3 regions of the Sporosarcina sp. SAFN-015 genome follow, and region 3 is predicted to be linked to each of the others. Evidence: riboswitches for the same ligand, from Rfam matches in the RefSeq annotation. Region 3 holds a riboswitch; each other region holds the start of a gene.
What was found. A riboswitch is a leader RNA that binds a small molecule or an ion and turns the genes downstream of it on or off. The one in region 3 is predicted to bind thiamine pyrophosphate.

Region 1 (4,658 bases), on a different contig from region 3:
TGATTATATTAGTTGATGTCTATTTGCATGCAGGAAAAGAGGCTTCCCAAAAGTTTAACTAACTAAATGAGAAGCCTTCAATTGTGTTGGACAATGGACCGTCGAAGTACGCCACAAGTCTATTTAGTGAAATGAAAGACTTGCTTGCCACAACAATCGGAGACACAAAAATGGCACGTGAATTCTACGGAATTCATAGGGCCGTATCTGGACGTATATTGAATGTTGATATGTGGAATTGGAAAGGGTTGATTATACTGAAAAACCAACGGAATTTCTGGGGCTATAGACGGAATCCAAAGGGCAGCGTTATTGAATCGCTCCCCTTTTCATGATCTTTTATTATGTTAGCCCTAAATGTCTACGTAATGTATGTCCTTCATAATATTTTTTGAAAAGACCTCTCTTTTGCAGCTCCGGTACTATGAATTCAACAAAGTCTTCTAAACTACTCGGCAATGTGGGAGGCATAAGATTAAATCCATCGGCTACCCCTGCTTTAAACCAAAGCTCCATCTGATCGACAATCTCTTCAGGTGTGCCGATGAGCGTGAAATGTCCTCCACCAGCATTTAGATACCCCAATAATTCCCTTACTGTTGGGTTTGTATCATGAATAATTTCTATTATCGTCTCATATCGGCCGACCGGTCCAGTAAATTCCTCCACAGGCGGCAATGGTGGAACCTTTTCATCAAGTGCCCAATTGGAGCAGTCTTGCCGAATAAAAATGCTCAGCTGTTTTAATGCCGTGTCAATAGGTAACTGTACATCTAATGCCGCTTTCTTGGCTAAAGCCTCTTCACGACTCTTGCCGACATAGGTGACTAAGCCCGGAAACACTTTAATATATCTGTTGCTATTCTCGCTTTGTTTCATTTGCTCATTGATTTTTTCTCGAAACCTTTTTGCTTGCTTGAAGTTCCACGACACTGAGTAAACTGCATCTGCATGCTTTGCAGCTAATGCAATGCCTTGCTTGGACGCCCCTGCCTGCATTGCGACCGGTTTACCTTGAGGACTTTTCGGCGTAGTGGACGGACCACACACTTTAAAGTAGGTACCTTCGTGATGAAATGGCGTGATGTGTGAAGGATCGATCAATTTTTTCTCTTCACGTTCATGCAGAAACGCTTTGCTATCCCATGAAAGAAATAAATGATTCATTAAAGTAGCAAATTCATCTGCTTTTTCATAGCGTTCATCATGAGACGGCAGCTTATCCATACTATGATTTTGTGCTTCAACATCAGTCATTGAAGTAACAAGATTCCAACCTACACGACCTTTTGTAAGATGGTCTAAACTTAAAAGCTGTCGTGAAGCTGTAAAAGGATTCGAAAAAGTACTTGATATCGTTGGAACTAATCCCACATGGTCTGTCACTTGGGATATGGCTGTTAAATTGATGAGCGGGTCAAACCAAAACGCCGGCATATCACTGCAATCTTTGCCTACAAAAGATTGATTATCTGCAAAGAATACGACGTCAAATAGGCCCTTTTCCGCCAACTTGGCTAAGTTTTGATAATAGGTAATATCACCAATCCGTTCAACACTTGAGTCAGGCATAAGCCACGCAGCTTGGTGGTGTCCGCAGCCATACAGCAAAACACCTAAGTTTAGTTGTTTTGCGTTCATTTCAACCATTTTTCACTCCCCCATTTGTCAGTTCATTGTTAAACCGCCATCGACTGTGATATTCTGCCCTGTAATACCGCTTGCATTGTCTGAAGACAAATATGCGACCATATTCGCTACTTCTTGTGGCGTGGTGACCTTCTTCAGTGGCGTAGAACTTGCAATCAAATCGAATACTTCCGGCGTTGTAACAGCACTGGCGTTAGTTGTTTTCAATAAGCCTCCTGAAACGACATTCGCTTTTATGCCATATGCTCCTAACTCGGCAGCAATATTACGTGTAAAACCGATCAATCCGGCTTTCGCTGTTGTATATTCATGATAAGGAACGACAGGATTCTGAAATAGATTCGTCCCTATATTGATAATACTTCCATTTTGTCGTTCAATAAATTGAGGTATGACACTTTGAATTACGTTATATGCTGCTTTTAAAGTACCATCCAACTGTCTTTGATAGTCATCCCAAGTTAGTTCTGCGAAAGGTTTCTGCTTGATTGGATCAAATTTGAAATCGATTAATGCATTATTCACCACAACATCAATTTGCCCAAAATAGTCAGTTGCCTCTTCTACCATACGATCCACTTCTGTTCGATTGGTTACATCAGCTTGAATGGCAATCGCATACTCCTTTCCAATCTCGGAAACAATCTTGTCGGCTGCCTCTTTGCTCTTATTGTAATTGACGACTACCCGAAATCCTTGGCTTGCCAATGTTCTTACGATCGTTGCCCCTAGTCCTTGACTACTTCCTGTTACCAATACGACTTTACTCATCCTAACCACTCCTGTTCTTATACGTTTTGAATCGGTAAATGGCAGCTAATAAAAAAACGCAACCTTCCAAAAGGAAAGTTGCGTAAAACTATGACGACACACCAAAAAGAAGACAGAGTCATCCCTCTTCGTATGTCCGAGAGTTTACACTTTCCTACGCTAGTTTCAGCTAGATCAGGTTCAAAGGGTTTGAGTCTCTACTCATCTCAGTTAAATAACACCCCTAGTGCATACTATTAAGTTTTTAAAGTTTTTATAAAAGATCATGCTGCCATTTATAATATTTCTATTAGTTTGCACTTTAAACCATATCATATAGTATGATCTATTACAACTGGACCATTTATTTCCTTGGTGCTTGTCCGCCCTTGAGTAACAATGCTTTACTGCTCATGAACGAAATGACAGAGTGATAAATGTAAACCCGATATTTTTGTTTTTGATCCGATATTGACGCCAGTCAAATATCTTTGCCATAGAGACAATGATATACTTAGCGTCACACATTCTGTGTTGCCATCATCTTCAGATGGATGATTTATGCAGAGTAAATTTGTTTTCCGATAAACGCTTTTCTCCGATAGACGCTTAAGACTAAGCCTATTAGAAAGGCATTTATCAGCAATGGTGTAATCCCGTAACTAATAAACGGTAACGGCACGCCTGTTAGTGGTAAGAAGCCAAACACCATTAAAACAGAGTAAATACTCTGGCAACTGTATAATGTTCCTGCTGCGATAACGAGTAACTTACCATATGATTGTGGCATTGTAGTAACAAGCCACAAAATGCGTAGCGCAACAGCGAATATGATACCAATGACTGCGAGTCCTGCAACATAGCCATACGATTGAATAAGCTGTACCAAAGCATAATCAGTGTGGGCTTCAGGAATGTAGTGAAGCCTATCTGCCCCGAACCAGCCAGCCCGTGCAAGTGCTTCATTTAATTGGAGCATCATGTAGCCTGCTGAATCCGCATATAATTCAGGATGTAAAAAAGCTCTGATGCGTACTGTTTGATATGGCTCAAGTAAATAGTGATATGCATAAACACTAAATGCCGCTATCGCTAACCCCATTCCCCCTACTATTAAAAACACAATAAGCTTCGCTTTTCGGTTGAAATAGCTAAAGCTAAACAAAACGGCTACAACTCCCATATATAGTAGCGTTACAGAAAGACTTCCTATCATCATGAATAAGAATATTGGAAGTAGAAATAATCCAGTCAGTTTCCAACCTCTCCATTTGCGTTCAGTGAAAAATCCTGCAAAGGCTACTAATAACAACGGAAGCGCCATCCATGCCTGCAAACGAATTGGACCTATTTTATACATTGCTTCTCCATTAACAAAGATGTTGGGCATAGCCCAGAGAACGATTAATAACAACAGTGCCCCTCTATAAAAGAACATACTATAGCATTGCAGTTTACGATAATCAAAATACATGATGACGGCTATCCCTGCAACGGCTAGTATGATATGAAGGATTTTATTTTTAACAAAGTAATTCGTCATATCTACACCAAATCGATGGCTGAAATCTGTCGTTAAGATTGGTGTAATGCTTACAGCAATCAATAGCAACACTGCGCCAATTAGCCAGAAATCCCATTTTGGCCGGTGAATTTTGTCCATTGATTTTCCGAGCTGTGAAGCAGAGCCCATTTCCTCAATGGCTTTTTGCTCAGCTTCTATTGAAGAGTAGCCTGAATTCACCCAGGCTTGTTTGGATTTCGTCAGATGGTGGTGCAATTCTTCTTCTACATAGCTACGTGCCTCTTTTGAACGGATATAGCTTGTAACTTGCTGTAGAAACTCCTTAATCAACATTCATGCGCACCCCCCAAATTAGTTCCTTAAGAGATAGCTTTTCATGCGCATTGTCTTGCTGTAATCGCTTTTTCCCGAGCTTCGTTAATTGATAGTACTTCACACCACTTTCCCACCTTGCAGAAAGCCAACCGTGCTGCTCGGCTTCATGTAAAACCGAATAAATCATCCCTTCATTATGAACAATTTGCTCGACACCACGGACATGCAGCATTTGCGTTATTTCCGTGCCTGACTTTGATTCTGTGAGCATGGATAGTAATGTTTGTTGTAAGGATAATACTTGTAACTGTTTATGTATTTGCTGTCGATGTTTTGTTTTAAATTCTACTTTATTAAAGACAGTTTGATCGACTGCTTTTTTCAAATTTTTTAAGCGTTCTTCCACTCCTACTCACAC
Region 2 (4,658 bases), on a different contig from region 3:
CTTATTTTTTAAGCAATCCGAAAAATGAGTTGTATGCTGTGACAACTTGGTTGTAGTATCCAACGAGTTTGTCCCAAACTGTTGTTTGAACATCTTCTGTAACTGTTTCTTCAGGAGCTTCTTCTTCAGTAGCAGGTTCTTCCACTACATCTTCACCGTCACCGGGTACTTCTGTTGCATTTTCTTCATCAGCCGGAGCATCAGTAGCTTCTTCTTCGTCAGCAGGAGCGTCGGTAGCTTCCTCTTCGTCAGCAGGAGCGTCGGTAGCTTCCTCTTCGTCAGCTGGCGCATCAGTAGCTTCTTCTTCATCAGCTGGTGCATCCGTAGCTTCCTCTTCATCTACAGGTGTATCTGTAGTTTCTTCCTTGTCAGCAGGTACTTCTTCTGCTTCTTCACCTGGCAAGACAATCCCAAGATGATTTTGGATAGCAAGATTGTAGTAGTCAATCAAACTTACATAATTTTGTAAGATGGATTTGTACTCATTTACTTGCTCGTCTGTTATAATAGAATCGGTTGATTGGTCAGTTGGCGTAGTATCTTCATTGATATTTTCGTCAGCTGGCTTTTCTGTTTCTTTGGCATCTTCTTCTACAGGTGCATCCGTAGCTTCTTCATCTTCAGTTGGAGTATCTACGGCTTCCTCTTCGTCAGCAGGAGCGTCCGTAACATCCTCTTCATCTGCAGGAGTCTCTACAGCTTCCTCTTCATCAGCTGGTAGCTCAACAGTTTCGTCTTCCTCAACTGGAGCGTCCGTAGCTTCCTCTTCATCCGCCGGAGCATCAACAGTTTCTTCTTCATCCGCCGGAGCGTCTACAGCTTCTTCATCGTCAGCTGGAGTATCTACAGCTTCTTCTTCATCCGCCGGAGCGTCTACAGCTTCTTCATCGTCAGCTGGAGTATCCACAGCTTCTTCTTCATCAGCAGGAGCATCTACAGCTTCTTCTTCATCAGCCGGAGCGTCTACAGCTTCTTCTTCATCAACTGGAGCGTCTACAGCCTCTTCATCGTCAACTGGAGTATCAGTAGCTTCTTCATCGTCAGCTGGAGTGTCAACAGCTTCTTCATCGTTATTAGGTATATCTGTTGTATCATCGTCATCTGTAGAATCATCATCACCTGGTTCAGCGGCTACAAAGTTTTTATTGGCAATTGTACGCATGAATTGTCCTTTTTCAGGTGAGCCCGGAATAGTTGTTGCGTAATGGGAAACCTTTTCACCGTGGTTATTAAACTCTTTTTCGCCATTTTCAGCTGCAAAAGCTGAACCGCCTGCTCCAAAAATAGCAGCAGTTAGCATTGATGTCGACATGACAAACGGTAAAATCTTCTTTTTCGTGTTCTTCTCATTACGATTCGTTTCGTTAACCAAGAATGATCAAACTCCCTTTTCATAAATTTTTTTTGACTTGCTTACTAGATAATGAAGCGAAATAACACTCATTCTTTCAAGTCGTTATGTACATCCGCCTCCTTCTCAAGTAAAAAGTATAGGGATCGTTTTTTACTATTCTCTCAAAACTTCCAACCGAATAGTGTAGCAGTGTCCCTTCTGCACATGACTAACAATAACAAAAGAAAATAACAGTGGTGTGACAACCAATTAACAAGTATTCATGGAAATATTAACCGTTGTAATAATATAAATACGTGTGAAAAGACTAAAAAGAGGGTTAAACCTAATTAATTCGACCCTCATTATCCAAATTATTCCTATCTGAAAAACGTTAACAACATGCTATGCGTCTGCGATATATTACTTTGTAAATACATTTTCGAATGGACTAAATGGTCTAGCGTTGTTTATTTCCAAATATTACAGCCGGGTTAATCAATGATGTCACAACCTTGCGAAACTACTAAACTATGTTATAGTGGAGATGAAAACTGAAAAGAGTTAACCACTGGGGGAGTCTTTGTGAAAGACTGAGACGTGTATCGATACGCGGACCCTTCGAACCTGATCTTGCTCATACCAGCGTAGGGAAGTGGATCGCACATCTTCCAAAGGTTATCTTACGCCGATTTGCGAGCCGCTTCTTCAACGATTGTGTTGAGTGAAGCGGCTTTTTTGGTTTTCCAAAACAAAAGAGGAGTGGTTGGAATGACGTTTTGTGAAGAGGTACGGAAGGAATGCAACGATGTTTGGGAGGCAAGCTTTCATCACCCGTTCATCGCAGCACTTGCTGAAGGGACATTGCCTGAAGAGGTGTTCAAACATTATGTTCTGCAAGACTCCTATTATTTGAAGCATTTTGCGAAAGTGCATGCGATGGCAGCTGTACAGGCAACGGATTTATTGACGGTGCAACGGTTTGCGCAACATGCGGATGGAACTTGCGGGGCGGAAATTTCATTGCATGAAGGCTTCTTTGGAATGTTGGGCGTTACAGATGAGGATATTGAAAAATTCGAGCCGGCGCCGACGGCATATGCGTACACGTCGCATTTATACCGGGCGGCGTTGGAAGGTGACTTGGCCGCTACATTATCCGCATTATTGCCATGTTATTGGCTGTATTACGAAATAGGCGAGCGGTTGAAGGACGCGAAACCGAATCATCCGATTTATGACAAATGGATTGCTACGTACAGCTCTGAATGGTTCGAACAGGCAACCCGTGAACAGATCGACCGTTTGAATAAACTGACCGAACAACTTCCAAAGCAAAGACGTGAACAATTGAAAGCTCATTTCATTAAGAGTACCCACTATGAATTGCAGTTTTGGGAAATGGCATGGACGAAGCAAAAATGGTCACTTGAAACAAACGAGGTACATGTATGACAGACCAATTACCATTGTTGGATGAACTGCGTCAGCAAAACCCGTTAGTGCATTGCATTACGAATCATGTCGTTTCAAACTTTCAAGCGAACGGCCTGTTGGCATTGGGGGCTTCTCCCATCATGGCGGATGCAATCGAGGAGGCGGCGGAAGTATCTGCCATTTCCTCGTGTACATTGCTTAATATTGGAACGTTGGACAGTTCGGCTGTTGAATCAATGATCGCTGCCGGAAAAAGCGCTTCCTTTAAAGGTAAGCCCCTCGTACTGGATCCTGTCGGAGCAGGAGCGACTGCTTTCCGAAAACGGACGGTCGCTAAACTTCTAAAGGAATTGGATATTACACTCATCCGCGGAAATGCAGGTGAAATTGCATCCATCGCGGGTGTTGAATGGAAAGCGAGAGGCGTCGATGCGGGTGTCGGTTCGGCAAATATTGCCGAGGCTGCTAAAGAGGTGGCCAGCCGCCATCGTTGTCTCGTTGCGGTAAGCGGTGAGACTGACATCGTGACGGATGGTGAAAAAATAATCCGTATAACAGGAGGGCATTTGCTCATGACGCGAATTACGGGCATGGGTTGTCTGTTAAGTGCTGTGTCCGCCGCTTTTCTTTCGGTCGGTAAGGATGCGCCGATTGATATAGTTGCATATAGTCTTGCGTTTTACAAAAAAGCGGGTGAATTGGCGGCAAAGCAAGCTTCTGGCCCAGGAGATTTTGCTGTTCATTTCCTAAATGCTTTACACCAATTGGACGGTGAAGCAATCAACTTCGATCACCATTGTTTTATAGAGGAGGTTGTCAAATGACTTCGGTTGCACTCACAATTGCAGGCTCGGACAGTGGAGGCGGGGCAGGCATCCAGGCGGATTTGAAAACATTCCAGGAACTTGGGGCGTTCGGAACGTCCGCATTGACGGCCGTAACCGCTCAAAATACGTTAGGTGTCCATGCGGTCCAGCCGATAGAGACGGAAATTGTCATTGCCCAAATTGAAGCGGTGCTAACTGATTTCACAGTCGGAGCTGCCAAAACCGGGATGCTGTTCTCTGCAGAAATTATTGAAGCGGTTGCCGATACATTGAATCGTCACGAGCGAATCCCTTTAGTCATTGATCCCGTGATGATAGCGAAAGGCGGTGCTTCGCTTCTTCAGCATTCAGCGATTGCAGCATTGAAAGAGCACCTCATTCCAACAGCGACACTCTTGACGCCCAATATTCCTGAAGCGGAAGTGTTGACGGGAATGACGATCGTTTCAATGAAAGACATGGAGAATGCCGCAAATCAACTGCTCCAGATGGGAGCTGGAGCCGTACTGCTGAAAGGGGGGCACCGGGTAGATACTCCTTATGCAGAGGATTTATTCATGTCAGCGAACGGCGAAAGCTTTCTTATGAGAAGCAAGCGGATCGATACGAAAGACACGCATGGCACGGGATGTACTTTCGCTGCAGCCATTACGGCAGAGCTTGCGAAAGGGATGCCAATGAATGAAGCAGTTGTTACCGCAAAATACTTTATCCATGCAGCAATTGAAGAGGGGCTATCCATTGGCAATGGACACGGGCCGACAAACCATACGGCGTTTCGGAATCGGGGCAATGCTGAACGGAAGGAAGTCGAATTGATTGAGAAACGTTGACGTTACGCTTTACTTCATAATGGGTTCGACGAATGCTGAGAATCCGCTCTCCGTATTGGAAGACGCTTTAAAAGGCGGAATCACTTGTTTTCAGCTCCGTGAAAAGGGGGCACACGCACTTGTCGGGAAGGAGAAGAAAGCATTCGCGCAAAGTTGCCAGCAGTTATGTGCACAATATGGCGTGCCGTTCATCGTGAATGATGATGTCGATCTTGCCCTAGAAATTGA
Region 3 (4,658 bases):
TGTCGACGTCGCGTACGAACTAAATATGAAAACTGTGTTATGGACGGTCGATACAGTTGATTGGAAAAAACCTGCACCATCCGAAATGGTTAGGCGTGTCGTGTCGCAAGTTGAAAACGGCACGATGATCCTCATGCATCCTACCGAGCCAATCGCACTAGGATTGGGAAAAATGATTGCCGATATCAAAGCGAAAGGTTATCAGCTCGGGACGGTCAGTGAATTGATGAGTGAGAAACGGGTTGATTGAATAATCCTATAGAAACGGAAATGTTTACTTTAAGCCATCACTTTGGAATGAACTTGCATACTATGTATCGAACGTTCTAATCATGATGGAGGTATGCAATTGACGAACTTTTTATCATTTACTGGCAGAGTGATGTGGATTGATGACTTCCCAACTGCAACAAACGATCCGCAATTAGGCTGCTATAAGTTATTTTCGCTGTCTGACAGGGACGGTTCGATTGTAAATTTTGTTATTGAACCTGCCACTTATTTTGTAGACTATGTTAAGGTGAAAGTCGGAGATATTGTGACGGGGTTTTATGATGCAGATGCGCCGGTGCCATTAATTTACCCTCCTCAATATCGGGCAGCTGTGATGGCAAGGGATCAACCAAATACTTTTGTGACAGTGAGTTTCTTCAACAACCAATTAATAAGCAGCGACGGCAGTTTAAAATTGAATGTATCGAGGCAAACAGAAATTGTACTGGAAAACGGGCAAGACTTTAATGGCAATCCTGCAAACCGCGATCTAATCGTCATCTACAGTACTTCAACAAGAAGCATTCCAGCCCAAACGACACCACATAAAATTATCGTGCTTTGTTAAAGCCACCCATGATGAAAGAGCCAAACGCTAGGCGATTGGTTCTTTTTATTATGTTAAAATTAAGCTCCAACAGCCTAAAGGGTCAATAACTACATCAAAACAAGAAATTGGAACCGTTTCGAAAACGCCATATAAATGGTAAAATAGAAGAGTTGTAAATTTTTTAAGGGAAGTGTTATAAATGATTGGTCGTAATGATCCTTGTCCTTGTGGCAGTGGAAAGAAATATAAAAAATGTTGTCAGTCGAAAGAGACTGTTTCCGTAGAGACAGTTCAAATGGAAGAATTGGAAGGGGTACTGCAAACATTTTATGATGTGTATCCTGAGCGGAAAGATATCCCGGAGTACTTGGAATTAGCGAATGAATGGAAGCGTTCATTAGATACATATTTGCCCGAAGAAGAGATGGTTGAAGCGATTGTGTTGGATGAATTCTTTTTCCATCACCGTCCGGACATTTGGACTGGATACTTGGACAAACAAAAGAAAAAACAGTTGCGTCCTTCCGTATTGCGGGTAATGGACACTTGGCGGCAACCGCAAGCAATTATTGGTGAAGTGATTGATGTTGAAGGAAATTACATTTCAGTGAAATCGATCTTTGCTGACGAAGTCATCAGGTTGCGCCGGGAAAGTGAGAAGCCGGTGCCAGTGGGCGTCCACTTATTCTGCTTCATGTTGCCTGACGGTACAGGAGTGGAAGGACAATATTTGGCCGTGTCGAGCTTAATCTTCTTCCCGACAGATCACGCGGATGTATTCAAAGAATTTACGAAGAAATTTGCGGAAAGTGAGGAACAAGATATCAGCAATTTCTTACAAGAAAATGCGATGGATTTTTGGAAGTTGCTTGGTCAAAACGGATATCAAGGCGGCGAGTTCACGGAGTTCGAAGCCGGCGTATTGCTCGATGCAATGGATTTTCTCGAAAAACATGACCGCATGTCTAGAAAGTTATTGGACGTCGTCGAAGACTTTTTAGTGGAACAACAACCGAATGCTCGTAAGGAAACAGCGATTGCAGCTGGGGCGATCCGATTCGGGCAAGAGAAGTCGTTTTTCGAGCCGCTATCTATGACGTTGAAAGAAATCGCTGAGTGGTTCGATGTTTCCCCTTCTTCCATGAACAAATATTACAAGGAATTGGATGCTTATTATAGCTCCAAAGTTATGAATTAAGAAAAATACGGTCCACCTATTGCCTTCAATAGCAATAGGTGGACTTTTTAGAATCTTTCATTATTACTGGAAGATTGGTAGTATTAAGTGGTGAGATGATTTAGTAGAGCAAAGGGGATGGGAAAATGGCAATGCCAACGCATATTGTCGCTTGCGGTGCGCTCGTCGAAGATGATGGTGGAAATTTACTAATCGTAAAAACGCATCACGGGGGATGGGTATTTCCAGGCGGACAAGTCGAAGTGGGTGAAAACTTAATGGATGGCGTCATTCGGGAAGTGAAAGAGGAGAGTGGCATCGATGTAGAAGTGTCCCACTTGATCGGCGTGTATACGAATTCGGCTATTTATAAATGGTATGACGGAGTGACTGACGTTCCGACGAAAGTGATGTTCGACTTCGCTTGCAAGCCGGTCGGCGGGGAGTTATGCACGTCAGAGGAAACATCCGATTGCAAGTGGGTTCCTAAGGATGAAGTACTGGATTATATTACACAACCGGCGATACGGGCACGCATTGAGGAGTATTTCAAATTTGACGGAAACGTGGAGTACCAAGAATATGTTACACATCCGGAGTTTAAACTGAAATTGAGCAGGAAAGTGTAGCACCGTTGAATGGACAAAAAGTACGAGTTTGCTAGTTTTCATTTACAATAAAAAATTCTTCGTCTATACTGATGGCAACATAACTAATAACTACATACCGTTTTCTGCACTAGGGGTGCCCAATTTTGGCTGAGATGCGAGCAATAGCTCCGATCCCTTATGACCCGATCAGGATAATACCTGCGTGGGGAAGTGTAGTGGCTTTCCGATGGTTTCATATTGGAGAAGTGCTACATCTTCCGGGATGTAGTTTTTTTTATGAAAAATTTTCGGGAGGTCGAAGGAAATGGAATGTGGTTTAAGTCCAATCGTCGGATTTCGTTTTTCGTTATATCCGATGGCAGATGATTTTGTAAGTGTAATTAAAGGAGCACTGGAAAAGACCGACACGTCGAATGTGTGGATGCATACGGATGATGTATCGACCGTCATCCGAGGAAAGCAAGTCCATGTATTTAACGTTGCTAAAGCGATAGCATTGCACGCTGCGAAAACAGGCAAGCATATTGCGTTATCCGGTACTTTTTCGGCGGGATGCCCAGGTGATACTGCTGGCGATGCGTATTTGGACAAGGCCGATGAAGTGGCCAATACGGATGGGACAAAGCAATATGTGTCCTCACAATTTGCGCTGTATCCAATGAATAATCCGGCGTATATGGAAATCATTTATCGCGAAGTGGACAGGGCGAAAGAGCAAGGCGTCTTTAATGAATCGATGCATTATGCGAGCGGCATCCATGGGGATATTCATGATGTATTTGCATTTTACGAAGAGGCTTTCAGCAATGCGCGCTCTGAAGAACATAAGCATCTCGTTATGACCGTCTCGATGAGCATAAATAGTCCGTCGCACGGAGGACTGTAACATGTTGAAATCATGGAAGCTGAAAGAGGTCGTCCTCATGTCTTTGTTTTCGGTCGTGTTCGGGATTATTTATTTGCTGTTTTTGCATGTCGGGAATATTTGGGCGGGGTTCATTGGGCCGATCGCCTATGAATGGATTTTCGGTATTTGGTTCATCGTGTCGATCATTTGTATGTATATTATTCGGAAACCTGGGGCGGCTGTCATTTCGGAAACGATTGCAGCTGCCATCGAGGTACTGTTAGGGAATGCAGTTGGTCCACGATTGATTCTTGCAGGTATCATTCAAGGGCTAGGTGCCGAGGCGGCATTTGCTGCAACGCGCTATCGTCGGTTTGATGTATGGGTCTTAATGTTGGCAGGTGTCGGTGCATCAGTGTTCAGTTTCACATATGGTTATTTCTTAGGTGGATTTACTGTGTTCAGCACAGGCTATGTCCTACTCATGCTTGGCATCCGGATTCTCAGCGGAGCAATGATTGCGGGAATTGGCGGCAAAGCGGTCGTCGACGGATTGCTTGCAACAGGCTCGCTCCGCGGATATGCCATTACACGTGCGAAAAAAGGTGAGGCCCGTGCATGAAGTAATCCAGTTTGATAACGTAAGTTTTCGCTATCCCGATGACGATGATTGGATATTTGAAGATCTATCATTCTCCGTTGGAAGCGGAGAAAAGGTTGTCATTACAGGGCCAAGCGGAAGCGGCAAAACGACGATGCTCTATCTTTGCAACCGGCTGTATCCCGAAAACTGTGATGGAATCGTAAAAGGCACTGTTACGTTATTTGATAAAGAAAGCAAGTCTTATTCTCCTGGTGAAGTGAATCACCGGATTGCGACTGTTTTTCAAGATCCTGATGCACAGTTTTGCATGCTGACTGTCGAAGAAGAGCTTGCGTTCACGCTTGAAAACTTAAAAGTAGATCGCGCAGAGATGGATAGGCGGATACAGGACGTTTTGGAGCTGACAGGATTGACCAATTTCCGTCATTCCGTTATTCAACAGTTATCCGGCGGGGAAAAGCAGCGGATTGCGACGGCATGCGCATTAATTATGGAGCCGGAAATTCTTCTGCTCGATGAACCGATTTCCCATTTGGATCCGTATACCGCAAAACAGTTCATCATTTGGCTTGATGAGCTTCAGCGGAAACGGTCTT

Region 1: it holds a riboswitch for thiamine pyrophosphate, as region 3 does, so the genes downstream of both, ACR65H_RS10820 (3-oxoacyl-ACP reductase) here and ACR65H_RS16970 (YkoF family thiamine/hydroxymethylpyrimidine-binding protein) in region 3, are expected to answer to the same signal.
Region 2: it holds a riboswitch for thiamine pyrophosphate, as region 3 does, so the genes downstream of both, tenA (thiaminase II) here and ACR65H_RS16970 (YkoF family thiamine/hydroxymethylpyrimidine-binding protein) in region 3, are expected to answer to the same signal.

The regions. Positions count from the first base shown of each region.
Region 1 covers NZ_JBPFDR010000005.1:137,897-142,554, forward strand. Annotated here, with positions in the region: gene ACR65H_RS10815 (LLM class flavin-dependent oxidoreductase) at 343-1,650, opposite strand; gene ACR65H_RS10820 (3-oxoacyl-ACP reductase) at 1,669-2,421, opposite strand; TPP riboswitch at 2,556-2,656, opposite strand; gene ACR65H_RS10825 (FtsW/RodA/SpoVE family cell cycle protein) at 2,960-4,258, opposite strand; gene ACR65H_RS10830 (helix-turn-helix transcriptional regulator) at 4,248-4,646, opposite strand; gene ACR65H_RS10835 (sigma-70 family RNA polymerase sigma factor) at 4,649-4,658, opposite strand, start outside.
Region 2 covers NZ_JBPFDR010000011.1:20,615-25,272, forward strand. Annotated here, with positions in the region: gene ACR65H_RS16620 (midas domain-containing protein) at 2-1,372, opposite strand; TPP riboswitch at 1,897-2,004, shown strand; gene tenA (thiaminase II) at 2,105-2,788, shown strand; gene thiM (hydroxyethylthiazole kinase) at 2,785-3,594, shown strand; gene thiD (bifunctional hydroxymethylpyrimidine kinase/phosphomethylpyrimidine kinase) at 3,591-4,430, shown strand; gene thiE (thiamine phosphate synthase) at 4,450-4,658, shown strand, end outside.
Region 3 covers NZ_JBPFDR010000012.1:7,421-12,078, forward strand. Annotated here, with positions in the region: gene ACR65H_RS16950 (polysaccharide deacetylase family protein) at 1-250, shown strand, start outside; gene ACR65H_RS16955 (hypothetical protein) at 350-841, shown strand; gene ACR65H_RS16960 (YecA family protein) at 1,023-2,021, shown strand; gene ACR65H_RS16965 (NUDIX hydrolase) at 2,147-2,629, shown strand; TPP riboswitch at 2,731-2,837, shown strand; gene ACR65H_RS16970 (YkoF family thiamine/hydroxymethylpyrimidine-binding protein) at 2,916-3,497, shown strand; gene ACR65H_RS16975 (ECF transporter S component) at 3,499-4,080, shown strand; gene ACR65H_RS16980 (ABC transporter ATP-binding protein) at 4,073-4,658, shown strand, end outside.